3 regions of the Glutamicibacter sp. TV12E genome follow, and region 2 is predicted to be linked to each of the others. Evidence: predicted binding sites of a transcription regulator. Region 2 holds the regulator's gene; each other region holds the start of a gene.
The links. Region 2 encodes HrcA, which represses chaperone genes, less so after heat shock. Its sites were predicted from a motif close to TTNGCACTCGNNNNNNNCGAGTGCNAA; they were not measured.
Positions count from the first base shown of each region.

Region 1: ACT7DV_RS01465 (Hsp20/alpha crystallin family protein) is a predicted target of HrcA. The motif match lies at 1,270-1,296, and genes of this name have one in related genera.
Region 3: groL (chaperonin GroEL) is a predicted target of HrcA. The motif match lies at 3,353-3,379, and genes of this name have one in related genera.

Region 1 is NZ_JBQVVF010000001.1:303,945-309,161, forward strand. Features, by position in the region: gene ACT7DV_RS01455 (YjiH family protein) at 1-631, opposite strand, end outside; gene ACT7DV_RS01460 (MerR family transcriptional regulator) at 974-1,213, opposite strand; gene ACT7DV_RS01465 (Hsp20/alpha crystallin family protein) at 1,395-1,829, shown strand; gene ACT7DV_RS01470 (hypothetical protein) at 2,226-2,462, shown strand; gene ACT7DV_RS01475 (amidohydrolase family protein) at 3,098-4,321, opposite strand; gene ACT7DV_RS01480 (ABC transporter ATP-binding protein) at 4,362-5,217, opposite strand, start outside.
Region 2 is NZ_JBQVVF010000001.1:3,216,112-3,221,328, reverse strand. Features, by position in the region: gene dnaJ (molecular chaperone DnaJ) at 1-906, opposite strand, end outside; gene hrcA (heat-inducible transcriptional repressor HrcA) at 973-1,986, opposite strand; gene ACT7DV_RS15335 (DUF3097 domain-containing protein) at 2,115-2,987, shown strand; gene ACT7DV_RS15330 (DUF4870 domain-containing protein) at 3,077-3,478, shown strand; gene hemW (radical SAM family heme chaperone HemW) at 3,494-4,723, opposite strand; gene lepA (translation elongation factor 4) at 4,724-5,217, opposite strand, start outside.
Region 3 is NZ_JBQVVF010000001.1:640,097-645,313, reverse strand. Features, by position in the region: gene ACT7DV_RS02900 (threonine/serine ThrE exporter family protein) at 1-1,446, shown strand, start outside; gene ACT7DV_RS02895 (uracil-DNA glycosylase) at 1,443-2,216, opposite strand; gene ACT7DV_RS02890 (DUF3263 domain-containing protein) at 2,373-2,663, shown strand; gene ACT7DV_RS02885 (LytR C-terminal domain-containing protein) at 2,706-3,317, shown strand; gene groL (chaperonin GroEL) at 3,613-5,217, shown strand, end outside.

The DNA of each region.
Region 1 (5,217 bases), 2.9 Mb from region 2:
AGAAACCGGTGGCGATAATGGCCGCCTCGCGCCCGGTGTAGCGCCCCGAGCGGTACATGCGGTCGGTCAGCAGCAGGCCCAGCGAGTAGCTGCCGACGAAGGAAGCTACCGCGTCAACCGCGGAACGGCCGGGCGTGCGCCACAGCGGTTTCATGATCGGCTGGCAGAAGACCCCGATGAATTCCATCAGCCCGTAGCTGACCAGCATGGCCAGGAAAATTGCGCCGATCGGCACAATCAGTCCCACCGGAACCACCAAGGAATTAAGCAGGAACGGGCCCATGTCCTTTTCCATGAGCCAGGCCGGAGCGACCCCGAAGACCAGCCCTGCGCCGACGGCCAAGCCCACCACATTGGCGAAGGCAAAGAAGCCGCGCAGAGGCGACTTGCGCCAGCCGCCGGTGGCGAAGGGCAAGATGGTGCCGGCGGCCAGCAGTGCCAGGATGTAATAGGGCACGCCGGCGCCAATGGCTTCGCGGACCCAAGAAACAATGTGGTCCAGCGCTATGGTGCTCTTGCCGTTGAGGGTGACCGGAAGGAAGAATACGACAATGCCGATCCCGCTATAGAGGACAAACCTCAGCACATCCCACGGCTTGGTCGGTTCTCTGGTTTCTACGGTGCTCGGCATGGTGCAACCCCTTTGTGCATAGTGACTTCGAACTATCTAAGCCGATGCTCCGGGGTTGATGTGGGCCACAACGCACCTATTGTCCGGGATGCCGGATTGATGCACTTCTACCCCAGGATTTCCCCTCCGAGAGTCGGCGATTTGCCAATAACTTGGGATCTGATTGCCCGAGGTCCGGCAACTGGCCGCGCAGGGCCGCCAGCAAACGCCAAGGCCCTGGCAGGTTCGGCAGGCGGGCCCTACTTGGCCCGATGGGCTTTCCGCAGTCATCGAATTCCGCAGTTGAAAGAGATGGGAGGCGCACTGTTCCTCCGGGATTATTGTTCAGCCTGCGGCCTTGCCCTAGGGCCGGGCATCCAACCGGTTTCTCAGCGCATCGTTTTCAGCTTCCAGTTCCAGAATGATGCCAATACCAGCCAAATTCACTCCGCGATCGGTCAGCACAGTAATCTGTTTCAGCCTTGCCAAATCTTCCTCGCGGTATCTTCGGGTACCGCCAGCGGTACGCCACGGGGAGATCAAGCCACGTAGCTCATAGAGCCTCACTGTCTGCACGCTCACCCCCACGCTCCTAGCTGCCATGGCGATTGAATACGAAGGAATAACACTGCCAACAGCCGTAGAATTTTTTGCCACTTTTTCCCCTCAAGTTGCTTGCCTGCCCATGAACTCCATGCTATAAAATCTACATCGCTAGACATAGATCTAGCGGAAAGTGAATTGCACCATCACAAACCGCCAAGCGAGAAAGGAATGAGTTCAGATGATGCAGACCGAGGTACTTCGCGATTTCGACCGCCTGGTACAGCGTGCTTTCAACACCCAGCTCAGCACCGAGCCAGTCCATCCGATGCCCATGGAGGCGTGGAGGGACAACGAAGGCTTCCATGCTGAATTCGACCTCCCGGGAGTCGACGCTGACCAGATCGACATGGCAGTGGAAAAGAACATCCTGACGATCCGCGCTGAACGTGCCAAGCCCGAAGGCCGGCAGCACCTCACCGGCTCGGAACGCTTGTGGGGCCACTTCACCCGAGAGCTCGTGCTCGGCGACCATCTGGATACCGAAAGCATCCAGGCCACCTACGTTGATGGGGTGCTGCGCCTGGACATCGCCCTCGCCGAGAGCGCCAAGCCCCGCCGCATCCAAGTCGCCGCAGCCAAGCGCCCCGAGGATCCGAAAGAAATCACCAGCTAGCCCTGCAGGCTCCCTGTGAACATGTATGGAGATGATGCGCCATGCCTGACCTCACACACCCGGCGTTCCACCCGTTGGCTATTGATGACGAACTGCTTTTGGCCATGTACGAGCTCGAGCTATCCACCGCAGTCCGTCAAGGCCAACCGCCTCGGACGCGCCAATGCAGTGCGATCGACGGTGTTCCGCGACCCAGTCAGCGGTGTCCGGAAGAAACGAGCCATTCCAGGGCCAGTGAACAGACATTGGGCAGATCCAAGCCGCTCAGGGTCTACTCCCGCTCACCTCCAGCACACCGTGCCTGATGAGCGAAACTCACCAGTGGTCATTCAGGGGGGGTGCGCCCGAACAGCGCCGGGCGCACCCCTGATGGTACAACCAGAAAGGAGCCATGCTGTGCTTCAAAGGTGGCTGCACGTCCAGCTTGATGACGATCAGCTCGATGACCTGTTTACGTCCCTCTGCACGTACCGGGATCACTTCATTGAGCTCATCGAATCGAACGCCAGCGCGGATACCCCACAGATTCACGAGGGTACTAAATACTGGCAAGACAAAGCCCATCGGGTTCAAGGACTCATTGACCAGATCAGCGACGAGCTCTACGGAACAGGTCAAAGAAAAGGCGCCTAGAACCCGCACGCTCAGAGCGCCCCGATCGCTGAACATCGGGAACGAAGTGCTGCGGCGCGGCAAGGCTCCGCACTCCTTGGGAAGCACGAAGGCCGCAATTAAAGGGGACGTGCCACTACAGACGCGCCACGTGTAACCAGGTTCTGTCCTTCGAAATCCGAAGCGCACGGAATCAGCGGACCTGCCGCCAGCAGCTCAAGGAAAGGTCCGGCTGAAAGAATGGCGCTTGGCCCAAAAGCAGGCACCTGTGGCGGCAGGTTCGGCTTCAGGGCTTGTGTGCGGTGGCATGTTCCCTCGGTCTGGTTGCAACATTTCCCGTCTGCAACCGGAAGGCTGTGCGCGGGCCACCTTTGCCAATGTTTGCGAGCGTCAAAATGATGACGTTGCGAACAAGCGGCAAACGGCTCTCCCTCACTCCTTAGGGCTTCCAGCTCAGGCAATTTTCCCTGGTGCTTATGGATCAAAAAGCCGGGAACCTGGCACACGCACTAGCGCAAAATCTACACCACAGGGCCGATGCCGAAGGACTGCTCCGGCAGCGGCCAGATAGTATCGGCGGTATCGAAATCGACCATAGGCAACGGCCGGCGGGACTCGCATTCCCGCCCGGCCGTTGGCATTGAGCTGCCTATTTTCTAGTAGCTGTCCGCCACCGAGAGCACCTTCAGCCCGTCGGCGACAACGCGCCCGTCGTGGATGACGGTGCGGTCGGTGCCGCGGTCCATCACGGTGGAGGCGATGCTCTCGCCGTCCACCAGCACCAGCTCGGCTCGGTCGCCCACGGCCACGCCCGGGCGGTCGGCCACCGATGCCAGGCGCGGCACCTCATGGCTCATGATCGAGGCGCCGCCGATGGTGGCCACGGCCAGGGCGTGCTCGATCAGCTCGTCCTTGCGGAAGCCGTTGACGAAGGCCAGCTGCCAGGTCCGATCCAGCAGGTCGCAGTTGCCGTAGGGGCTCCAATAGTCGCGCTGGCCGTCTTCGCCCAGGCCGAAGCGCACCCCGGCCTCGGTGAGCTGCACCAGCGGCAGGTGGTTCGAGGTGCTCGGGGCCACCGAGGTCAACGAGATATCCAGCTCGGCGAAGGTTTCGACCAGCCGCCGGCTGGTGGCCTCGTTGACGCTGCCCAGCTCATAGGCGTGCGACAGGTTGACCTTGCCCTGCATGCCCAGCGCTCGGGTGCGCTCGGCGATCAACTCCGCTGAGAAGACCCCCTGGGTGCCGTGCTCGTGCAGGTGGATATCCACCTCCACCTGGTACTTCTCGGCCAGGCCGAAGACCACGTCGAGGTGCCGGACCGGGTCGCGGTCAAGCTCGCAGGGGTCGATGCCGCCCATCACGTCGGCGCCGGCCTTCAGCGCGTCTTCCAGGTACCTTTCGGTGCCCGGCTCGCGCAGGATGCCGGCCTGCGGGAAGACCATGATCTGCACCTCGGCCTCGTTCGCGAACTTCTCTTTCGCCGCGACGACGGCCTCGTACTTTTCCAGTTTGGTATCCACATCCACCTGGGCGAAGGAACGCACGCGGGTGGTGCCGCGAGCGATCATCCGTTCCAGGGTGCCGGCCACGCGCTCGGTGATCCCGATTTCGGCATCGCGCCAATTCTCCCGGTCATTGCTCATCATCCCCCAGACACCCGGCCGGCCGGTGTGCTCGCGGAAGGGCAGGCCAATGCGGGTGGAATCCAGGTGGACGTGCACGTCCGAGAAAGCCGGGATCAGGATCCGGCCGCGGCCGTCCACATCGCCCGCGTCCAGCTGGCGCGATGGGTCGTGGGCGGTGATCGAGGCGATCTTCCTCTCCTCGACCAGGATATCGCTGGGGTCGCCGGCCCACGGGCGGGCATTGCTGATGAGCACTGTTCAGGTTCCTTTCAATGGTGTGGTGTTCTTCTAGAGGCTAGCCGCGCGCGGCCGGCACGGCCAGCGGGGCGGCCGGGAAATGGCAGGCCACTTCTCCGGCCGGCACCTCGGAGGCGCAGCGCGACTGCTGAGCTGCCGGCAGCAGCGCATGCGCTGGGCACCGGGTGCGGAAGACGCAGCCAGAGGGCGGGTTGCTGGGGCTGGGCAGATCCCCGCCCAGCCGGATGCGCTCGGTCAGCGCCGCGTCGAGATCGATGCTGGGCACCGCGGAGAGCAGCGCTCGGGTGTAGGGATGGCGGGGATCTGCGAAGATCCGCTTATTGGGTCCCTGTTCCATGATCTTGCCCAGGTACATCACCGCTACCTCGTCGGCCATGTGCTTGACCACGGCCAAGTCGTGGGCGATGAAGATGTAGGAGATCCCGGTGTCGCGCTGAATGTCCTTGAGCAGGTTGACCACCTGCGCCTGGACCGAGACATCCAGGGCGGAAACCGGCTCGTCGCAGATCACCACGTCCGGGTCCAAGGCCAGGGCGCGGGCGATGCCGATGCGCTGGCGCTGCCCGCCGGAGAATTCATGCGGAAAGCGGTTGGCATGCTCGGGGCGCAGGCCGACCCGATCCATCAGGTCGTGGACCTTGGCCTTGACCCCGCCCGGCGGCCTGATCCCCTGTTCCACCATCGGCGAGGCAATCGCCGCACCGATGGACATGCGCGGATTCAGCGAAGAGGCCGGGTTCTGGAACACCATCTGCACCCGGCGCCGGAAGGCGTTCAGCTCCTTTCCCTTGAAGGAGGAGATCTCCTGGCCATCGAGCTTGATGCTGCCGCTGGTGGGATCCAGCAGACGCATCAGCACCTTGCCGGTGGTGGATTTGCCGCAGCCGGATTCG
Region 2 (5,217 bases):
GGTGTCGCCGTCTTGCGCACCGGCTTCGACGTTGATCGGCTGTTCGCCGTCAAAGGTTTCCAGCTTGAGCTCGCAACCCAGTGCGGCTGCGGTCATCGGGAGGCTCATCTTGGCATGCAGGTCGGTCTGCGCGCGTTCGAAGACCTTGTGGCGGCGCACGTCAACCTCGACAAACAGGTTGCCATTCGGTCCACCGCCGGGGCCCGCCTCGCCCTGGCCGCGCAGCTGGATGCGGGTGCCCGAATCGACACCTGCTGGAACATTCAGCGACTTGGAGACATGCTCGCGCACGCGTCCTTCGCCGTTGCACTCCAAGCATGGGTCCGGAATGGTCGTACCGAAGCCGCGGCAGGCCGCGCAGGTCTCCACGGTCATCATCTGGCCGAGGAAGGATCGGACCGGCCGCTGCACTTGTCCGGCGCCATGGCAGATATCGCAGGTGACCGGGCTGGTGCCCTCACGGGTGCACGTGCCGTTGCAGGTCTTGCAGGTGACTGCGGTTTCCATCTCCAGCGGGTAGACAGTGCCCTTGACCGCGTCTTCCAAGTCAATCGTGATGGTGATCAGCGCGTCACGGCCCGGCTGGGTACGAGATGCCGGGCCCTGGGCCTGGCCGCCACCGAAGAACTGCTCGAAGATGTCGCCGAACCCGCCGAAGCCCTGGCCGCCGCCGCCAAAGCCCGGGTGGCCGTTGCCGTTCTCATCGCCAGTTGCATCGTAGTTCGAGCGCTTGGTCTGGTCGGAAAGAACCTCGTAAGCGCGGGTCACAAGCTTAAACTGCTCTGCGGCGTCGTCGCTTGGATTCACATCCGGGTGCAGTTTGCGTGCCAGCTTTCGGTAGGCACTCTTGATTTCCTGAGGGGTCGCGTCCTTGGCAACGCCCAGGGTCTCGTAATGCGAGCTCACGTTATTCGCCGTGTCCTTTCCTAAAAATGCAAAATTCAAAAAATGCTAAGCGTATCGCCAGCGTAGCTAGTGCGCCAAAATCTTTGACAGGTACCGGGCTACTGCCCGCACCGAGGCCATAGATGTTGGATAGTTCATGCGGGTCGGGCCGAGCACGCCAAGCTTGTTGCGCACGTCGGCACCGTAGGTCGTGGCAATCACCGCGGCCTCCGAGAGCTGCCCGTAGTGATGCTCGGTGCCGATGGCCACCGCCACGCCGCACGAGTCGGCCTCCAGCTCGGAGAAGAGCTTGAGCAGCACGACCTGTTCTTCGAGGGCTTCGAGCACCGGGGTGATGGTCAGCGGGAAGTCGCCTTCCACGCGGGCCAAGTTGGCTGTTCCAGACATGATGATGCGCTGGGTATTGGCTGCCTGGGCCATTTCTTCCAAGGCGTGCAATACGCAGTCCACCAATGGTTCGGATTGCTGCTGCGGGTTCAACCCGGCCCGGGTCAGCTTGCCGCTCAGATCAGCGAGCTGGACTCCTTCGAAACTATTGAGCAGCCACAACTTCAGATCGGCCAATTCGGCATCCGAGTACAAGCGCGCAACGGCCATCATGCGCTGGTCCACGGTGCCGTTGGAGGCAATCATGACCATCAGCACCTGGGAGCTGCCCAAGCTGAGCAGTTCGAGGTTCTTCAGCGACGCGGTGTCGTAGTGCGGCACCTGGATCATCGCCACCTGATTAGTCAATCTGGCCAAGAGCCGAACAGTGCTCTTGAGCATTTCATCCAGGTCGGTGGAGTCATCCAGGATCTTGTTGATGGCATCGCGTTCGGCCCTGGACAGCGGCTTGAGCTCGCCAATCTCATCGACAAAGCGGCGATAGCCCTTTTCGGTCGGAATACGGCCCGAAGAGGTGTGAGGGGCAGCAATTAGGCCCTCTTCTTCCAGCAAGGCCATGTCATTTCGTATCGTGGCCGCACTGACGCCAAGATTGTGCCGATCGAGCAGCGCCTTGGAACCAACGGGTTCACGCGACTGGACGTAGTCTTCCACGATGGCGCGCAAAACATCCAAACGCCGAAGCTCACTCACAACGCCACCTCCTTGGCATCCCTATCAGAAGGGTTTGGCACTCTAACCTGTCAAGTGCCAAGTCTAATACGTTCAACGGTTGCTAGCATTGGATTTCGAGCGTATTCGATCACAGCGAAAGGCAGTACGTGGCTAATTACTCCTGGGGACCGCAAGATCTCAGTGCCCCGGCACAGAAAAAACTCCGCCAGGTACCCATCGAACGCGGCATGATTCTGGAAGATGCCACCTCAGGCTGGGTTGGCGAAGTCATACGTACCGAGAAGTCCGGCGGCATGCGCATCATCGTGTTGGAGGACCGCCATGGCAAGACCCGCTCGTTCCAGGCCGGTTTCGGATTCTATCTCGAAGGCGAACCCGTCGAGTTGGTCGATCCGGTAGCCAAGGCCGCGCAGCCCAGGACCTTGGTCTCCGCTTCCGGCTCCCGTGCGGTCACCGGATTGAAGGCCCGCCAGGCACGCGCCAGCCGAATCTGGGTGGAAGGCAAGCACGATGCGGAACTCGTGGAAAAGGTTTGGGGCCACGACCTGCGTGTTGAGGGGATAGTTGTTGAACCACTGCACGGTGTTGACGACTTGGCCGGAGCCATCCGCAATTTTGCCCCTTCCCCGGATCGCCGCCTTGGCATCCTCGTTGACCACCTCGTGGCCGGCACCAAAGAGGCCCATATTGCCGCCGAGGCCATGAAGGTCCCCGGCGCTGCACAGAACGTCCTGATTCTCGGGCACCCATATATCGACGTCTGGCAAGCGATCAAGCCCGCGACGCTCGGAATCAAGGCCTGGCCTGTCATCCCCAAGGGCACCGACTGGAAAACCGGTGTGCTCCGCGCCTTTGGCTGGCCACACGAAACTGCCGAGGATATCGGTATCGGCTGGCAGCGGATCCTGTCCACGGTTTCGCATTATGGGCAGCTGGAACCACAGCTTTTGGGAAGAATAGAAGAATTGATCGATTTTCTGACCACCGAAGATTACGGTTTCCTAACAATTGACCAATAGCTGGACTTTAGCCCGGTAATGAAGCATCTGCGTGAACCGAGCCAGCTATGATGGAGAAGAAACCAGCCACAGCAAGACAAGGGAAAACAGTGACTTCACGCCAGACGCAGTCATCGGAGAATTCGCGCTTCGAAGGATCGCGAACCGCTGCGTTGCCGCTGACTCCAACCGAGGACCGGCAATGGTCGACCATGGCCCACTTCGGCGCCATTCTCGGCTGCATTCCGTCTGCCATTATTTTTGCGGTTTTTCGTGACCGAGGCGCATTCACCGCCCAGGAATCCAAGGAAGCCTTCAACTTCACTTTTCCGCTCACGATCCTGGCTATCGCGCTGAACGTATGCACGATCCTGCCCGGCATCGGCTGGCTCTTCTCCGTGCTTGCCGTGGCCCTGTGGGTCACGATGACAGTATCGGGCGCCCTTGCCGCCATTCAGGCCAACAAGGGACGCCCCTACCGCTACAAGTTCAATCTTCGCCTGATGAAGTAGCAGTTCTACCCAGGTCTAGAAATCGAGCAATTCTCGCACCACGAGGTCGGCTAGCAGCCGGCCTCGTTGCGTTAACACCAAGGTGCCAGCAAAAGCCGCCTTGGCATCAATCAGTTCATCAGCAATCAGCCCCGCGACCTTGGTGCGCCCGGTGGCATCGAGCTCACTGATTTGCATGCCGGAACTCAGGCGGGTCAACAGCATCGTTCGCTCCAGCTGGACAGCCTGGGCATCGGGGTACTCTCGGCCGTGTCCGGGTGAGATCCCTGCGTCAATGCGCTGCTGATACGCAGCTGGATGCTTCACATTCCACCAGCGCAGGCCGCCGACGTGCGAATGCGCGCCAGGTCCTGCACCCCACCAGTCGCCGCCCTTCCAGTACGCAATATTGTGCTGGCAAGCGTTGGCTGGAGTCTTGGCCCAATTGCTCACTTCGTACCAAGAGAAACCGGCGGCAGCGAACATCTCATCAGCCATCTGGTATTTCTCGGCATGGTCGTCATCGTCGATATTGGGAACCTCGCCACGGCGGATTTGCGCAGCAAGCTTGGTTCCCTCTTCGATGATCAGCGCATAGGCGGAAATATGGTCCGGCTCGTAGCTCAGCGCCGCTTCGATGCTCATGCGCCAATCTTCCAGGCTCTCCCCCGGAGTGCCGTAGATCAGATCGACACTGACATCAAGGCCGGCTTCGCGAGCCCATGCCACAGCCTGGGGTACCCGCTTGGGATCATGGGTTCGTTCTAGGACCTTGAGCACATGGGGCACAGCAGACTGCATCCCGAAGGAAACACGGGTGAATCCGCCGTCGGCCAGTTCTTGCAAGCTCTCGCGGGTCACCGAATCGGGGTTGGCCTCGGTGGTGATTTCCGCACCCGGCTTCAGGCCGAAGTCCCGGCGAATCTGACCGAGCACCGATACCAAGTCACCGGCGGGCAATAGCGTCGGAGTGCCGCCGCCAAAGAAGACGGTTTCAATTTCCCGGTGCGGCTGGCCCGAGCGGTCCATCACCTCGCGGGCAAAGCTGATTTCCTTGTTCACCGTGGCAGCATAGGTCGCCTGGCTCGAACCCGAACCCAGCTCGGTGGCGGTGTACGTGTTGAAATCGCAGTAGCCGCAGCGCACCGTGCAGAACGGAATATGGACATAAAAGGACATGGTCCGCCCCTGGGCCTCATGCGCGCATGAGGCCGGGAGCAGACCATCGGCCGGAGCCGGATCGCCGTCAGGCAGTACTGATGGCATTTACTTCTTTTTCGGCTCGTCGGTGGACAGGGCTGCGATGAAGGCTTCCTGCGGAACTTCCACACGGCCAACCATCTTCATGCGCTTCTTGCCTTCCTTCTGCTTCTCCAGCAGCTTGCGCTTGCGGCTGATATCGCCGCCGTAGCACTTGGCAAGAACGTCCTTGCGGATTGCGCGGATGTTCTCGCGGGCAATGATGCGCGAACCGATTGCAGCCTGGATCGGCACCTCGAACTGCTGGCGAGGAATCAATTCGCGCAGCTTGCCGGTCATCATGGTGCCATAGGCGTAGGCCTTGTCGCGGTGGGTGATCGCGGAAAACGCATCCACCTGGTCGCCCTGCAACAAGATGTCGACCTTGACCAGGTCGGCAACCTGCTCGCCATCGGCCTTCCAGTCCAGCGAGGCGTAGCCGCGGGTCTTGGACTTGAGCTGGTCGAAGAAGTCGAACACGATTTCAGCCAACGGCAAGTGGTAGCGCATCTCCACGCGGT
Region 3 (5,217 bases), 2.6 Mb from region 2:
ACCGGCCAGGTCCACACCACCGATGAAGGCATCACCCTGATGCCAACGCGCGCCAACCCGGTGGCGCGCCGGCTGCTGGCAAAAATGTGGATCTCGGACACCCCGCCAACCCAGGCGCTGAACATTGTCGAGCGTCTGCAGGGAACCCCTTACGCCAATCCCAAGGTCAACGACCAGCAGGACGCTTCATCGCGTCGCACCATGGAATTCGCCTTGGACTTGGGGGAGACCCTGATCCGCTATGGCGCTGGCGCGTTGGAAGTGGAAACCAGCATCATCGCGGTGACCGCAGCGCTGGGTTTGAGCCATTTGGACGTGGACATTACCAACCAGTCCTTGCACTTGAACTACAGCCCGCCTGATGCCGAAAGCTATTCGGTATTGCGCGTGGTCCGTTCCTATACCTCCAACTACGCAGGGCTCGTCCTGGTGCATGAGCTGGTCTCGGACATCATCGCGGGCGGCGTGTCGCGCAGCGCTTCGGCCAAGCGCCTGAAAGAAATTACGCGCCGGCCAAAGCCCTTTCCCCGGTGGATTGTCGCTTGCGGGCGTGCCCTGTTCGCAGCGGCATTTGTGCTTTTCATTGGCGGCTCATGGGCCGGCGCGCTGGTGGCCATGTTCTCCTCCAGCCTAGTCACCCAGATTGGCCGATACGGCTCGCGCTGGCGGGTCCCCGAATTCTTCACTATTGCCGCATCGACGATGGTCATCACCGGAATCGCATTGATTGGGCATCAGCTGCATGCCCCGTTGGATCCGGCGCTGGTGGTTTCCGGCGGTATCCTGCTCTTGCTGCCTTCGGGGCGGTTTGTCTCGGCGCTGCAAGATGCGATCAACGGTTTCCCGGTGACTGCGGTGGGGCGCTTGTTCTCCGCCAGCCTGACCTACGGCGCGATCTTGAGCGGCATTGCCGCGGCATTGGTGGTCTCCGATGTGCTCGGCGGCGGGGAAGTCGATGTACACCAGATCGTGACTACCGAGTACCCCGCATGGCTCTTGGTCGTGCTGGTTGCTGTCGCCATTGTGGCCGGTGCCATTACGGAGCAAAGTGCGCTCCGCTTGCTGCTGCCTACCGCTGGCATTGCGGTGGGCGGCTACCTCGTGCAGCTGCTCGCCGAGAACATGGGCCTGGGCGACCGTGCGGTTCCAGCACTTGTCGCCACGGTCGTCGGTTTTGCGGCTCGCTTCGCGTCAGACAAATTGCGCACGCCGCAGCTAGTTCTGGCAGCACCGGCGGTCATGTTCCTGCTTCCAGGCCTCATGATCTTCCGGGCGATGTACGGCATCGTGATCAACGTCGATGACATGGCTACAGGTCTCGTCGAGATGTTTAACGCGATGGCCATCATGCTCTCCATCGCCGGAGGAGTCGTCTTCGGTGAAACCCTTTGCCGCCCGCTCACTTCTAACGCCCGGCGCGAACGGCGACGCATCCGCCGCCGCTAGGCGACCGGCAAAGTCCAGTCAATCGGCTCTTGTCCCTGTGCGGACAGGAGCCGATTGGCTTCTGAAAAGGGTTTTGAGCCGAAAAAGCCCCTCGAAGCCGAGAGCGGCGATGGATGGGCGCTGCACAATTGCGGCAGATTCCCCAGGGCAGGCGAGAACTTCTGTGCATGATTGCCCCAGAGAATGGCGACCGGGGGCGCGGAACGCTCGTTCAGAGCGGACAGCAGGGCCGCGATGATTGGTTCCCACCCGATCTTTTGATGTGAACCGGCCTGGCCTGCGGTGACCGAAAGCACCTGGTTGAGCAGCAGTACCCCGCGTTGCTGCCAGGCACTCAGATCAGGATGCGACGCTGGGGTGATTCCCAAGTCGGCTTCGAGCTCCTTGTAGATGTTATTCAACGAGCGTGGCAATGGGCGGACATGCTTGTTGGCCGCAAAGGCCAATCCGTTGGGATGCCCCGGTGTCGGGTAGGGGTCTTGGCCGATGATCAGGACCTTGACCTCAGCTAAAGGCAAAGATAGTGCGCGGAACATCACCTCGGGATCGGGGAGCAATGTTTCGCCTTGTGATGAACGTTCGGTTAATTCGAGGGCAAGCTGGCGAAGATTTTCATCTTGCTTGCTGAGCGCTGGAACCCAATCTTGAGCAATAAATCCGTGGTCGGCCATGGATTGCGCGCCGTGGAAGAACGGGAATTCTGCTGGTTCATACACGGGTGCCGGCGGTGGCCCAGGAGCCTCGAACAGGGGTTCTTGCATTTCATCCATAGACGCTATTGTTCCGTTTTTCTGGCGTGCCTGTGCCAGGCCACACGGCGATAGCTAAAGAGATTGGTTAGAATGTCGGTGGTATGTCTACCAGTAGTGGAGTACATGCGTGAATGAAATGCGCAAAAACTGAGCCGAGGACAGAGGTGAGAACGGATGGCTGAGAAAGAGTTGTTGGTGGATTTTGTGATGAACCCAGACTCGGAACTCGACGAACGTTCGCAACAGATCCTGAGCTTGGAAAAATTGTGGTGGAAGTATGCCGGAGCCAAGGAACAAGCGATTACCAAGCAGTTCTCCATGTCTCCAACAAATTACTATCAGCTGCTGAACCAGCTGATTGAGACGGATGCGGCGATGGCCTACGACCCGATGCTGGTTAAGCGACTGCGCAGAACACGTTCAACAAAACGTCGTGTGGGCGGTAAGGTCGGCTCGGGACGATAACCCAGCCTGCCGTGACCAGTCAGACCTCGAGCAAGGACAAGAATGACCAACTACCCGCGTGACGAATTTGATCGCGTTCCGGAGTTCAACACCCGTGTCGGTTCACACCATGCGCACGGATGGGCGCAGTCCGCGGCCTCAAAGTCAACCGGTGGCAAATTGCTGTGGGTAGTGCTGACGGCCGTGATCGTCCTGGCCATCGGTGTAGCATCCTTCATCTTTGGCCCCCAGCTCAAAGACAGCCTCGCGGGCCCTTCGAGCGATGAGAGCTTGCAGTCCCAAGACGGCGGGGAGTCTGCCGATAGTTCGCAGGAGGCTTCACCCAGCGAATCCGCATCGCCATCCAGCACCATCGATGAAGCAGACGTGCTCTTTGGCCAGAAGATCGGCGTGTACAACGGCGCAAATGTTGCAGGCGTCGCGGGTGCTGGCGAAGAGGCCATGGCAGAAGCCGGGTTCACCAACATCGTCGCCGATAACTGGAGCAAGCCGGCGGATGTTTCCGCTGTGTACTACATGTCAGAGGCCTACCGCACCACCGCGGAAAAAGCTGCTGAAGTCCTTAATATTGACGAAGTTTTGCAGACCAATAACATTCCCGATCGGGTCACCATCGTGCTGGGCACCGATGACCCGCTGGGGCTGAACGAATAATTCGTTCATAATTCCCTTCGCTCAGAGCCGACCGGCTTGCACTCGCCATGCGAGAGTGCCAATATTTGTATTAGCACTCTTACGCTGCGACTGCTAACGCCGGTCGGTTTTTGCGTTCCCTGCGGAACGTGAACGCACCGGTTAGCGCCACGGCGGATGGAGCGTGGAAAATACCTCAGATAGCGAGAGCTGAAACGGTTGCCGGCCCGATGCCGCACCGGTCCACTCGTCCGTCGCGGGCGCTGTCTGTCGGTTGCATTTTCGCAAAATCGTCCCGAAAGGACCGAAAGCCACTATGGCCAAGATGATTGCATTTGACGAGGAAGCACGCCGCGGACTCGAGCGCGGACTGAACACCCTTGCTGACGCGGTAAAGGTGACCTTGGGCCCACGCGGCCGCAACGTTGTTCTGGAGAAGAAGTGGGGCGCTCCTACTATCACCAACGACGGCGTGTCCATCGCTAAGGAGATCGACCTCGAAGATCCTTACGAGAAGATCGGCGCCGAGCTGGTCAAGGAAGTTGCCAAGAAGACTGACGACGTCGCTGGCGACGGTACCACCACCGCTACCGTGCTCGCACAGGCACTGGTCAAGGAAGGCCTGCGCAACGTTGCTGCAGGTGCCGATCCGATCGCACTGCGCCGCGGTATCGACAAGGCTGTAGAAGCCGTCACCGCAGAACTGTTCGCCGCAGCGAAGAAGATCGAATCCAAGGAGCAGATCGCTGCTACCGCTTCGATCTCCGCTGGCGACAAGGAAATCGGTGGCCTGATCGCTGAAGCTCTCGACAAGGTCGGCGAGCAGGGCGTTATCACCGTTGAAGAGTCCAACACCTTCGGCCTGGAGCTGGAGCTGGCCGAGGGCATGCGCTTCGACAAGGGCTACATCTCCGCTTACTTCGTCACCGACGCAGAGCGCCAGGAAACCGTCCTGGAAGACCCATACATCCTGATCGTCAACTCGAAGATCTCCTCGGTCAAGGACATGGTTACCTTGCTGGAGAAGGTCATGCAGTCGAACAAGTCGCTGCTGATCATCGCCGAAGACGTCGAGGGCGAAGCCCTGGCCACCCTGATCCTGAACAAGATCCGTGGCCTGTTCAAGTCCGTTGCCGTCAAGGCTCCGGGCTTCGGCGACCGCCGCAAGGCCATGCTGACCGACATCGCCATCCTGACCGGTGGCCAGGTTGTTTCCGAGGAAATCGGCCTGTCCCTGGACAACGTTGGCCTCGAAGTTCTGGGTACCGCCCGCAAGGTCGTTATCACCAAGGACGAGACCACCATCGTTGAAGGCGGCGGCGAAGCCGACGCGATCGACGGCCGCAAGGCCCAGATCGCAGCCGAGATCAAGAATACCGACTCGGACTACGACCGCGAGAAGCTGCAGGAGCGCCACGCAAAGCTCTCTGGCGGTGTCGCTGTGCTGAAGGCCGGCGCTGCTACCGAGGTGGAGCTCAAAGAGCGCAAGCACCGCATCGAAGATGCCGTGCGCAACGCCAAGGCAGCCGTTGAAGAAGGCATCGTCGCCGGTGGTGGCGTTGCACTGATCCAGGCTGGCGCTGCTGCATTCGCAAAGCTTGAGCTGGAAGGCGACGAAGCAACCGGCGCGAACATCGTTCGCGTTGGCATCGAAGCTCCACTGAAGCAGATCGCACTGAACGCTGGCATGGAGCCAGGCGTTGTCGCCGACAAGGTCAAGGGCCTGCCTGCTGGCCACGGCCTGAACGCTGCCACCGGTCAGTACGTTGACCTGCTGGAAGCTGGCGTGAATGACCCAGTGAAGGTGACCCGTTCGGCACTGCAGAACGCAGCTTCGATCGCTGGCCTGTTCTTGACCACCGAAGCTGTTGTTGCAGAGAAGCCAGCTCCTGCTGGCGCTGCCCCAGCCGGTGGCGATGAC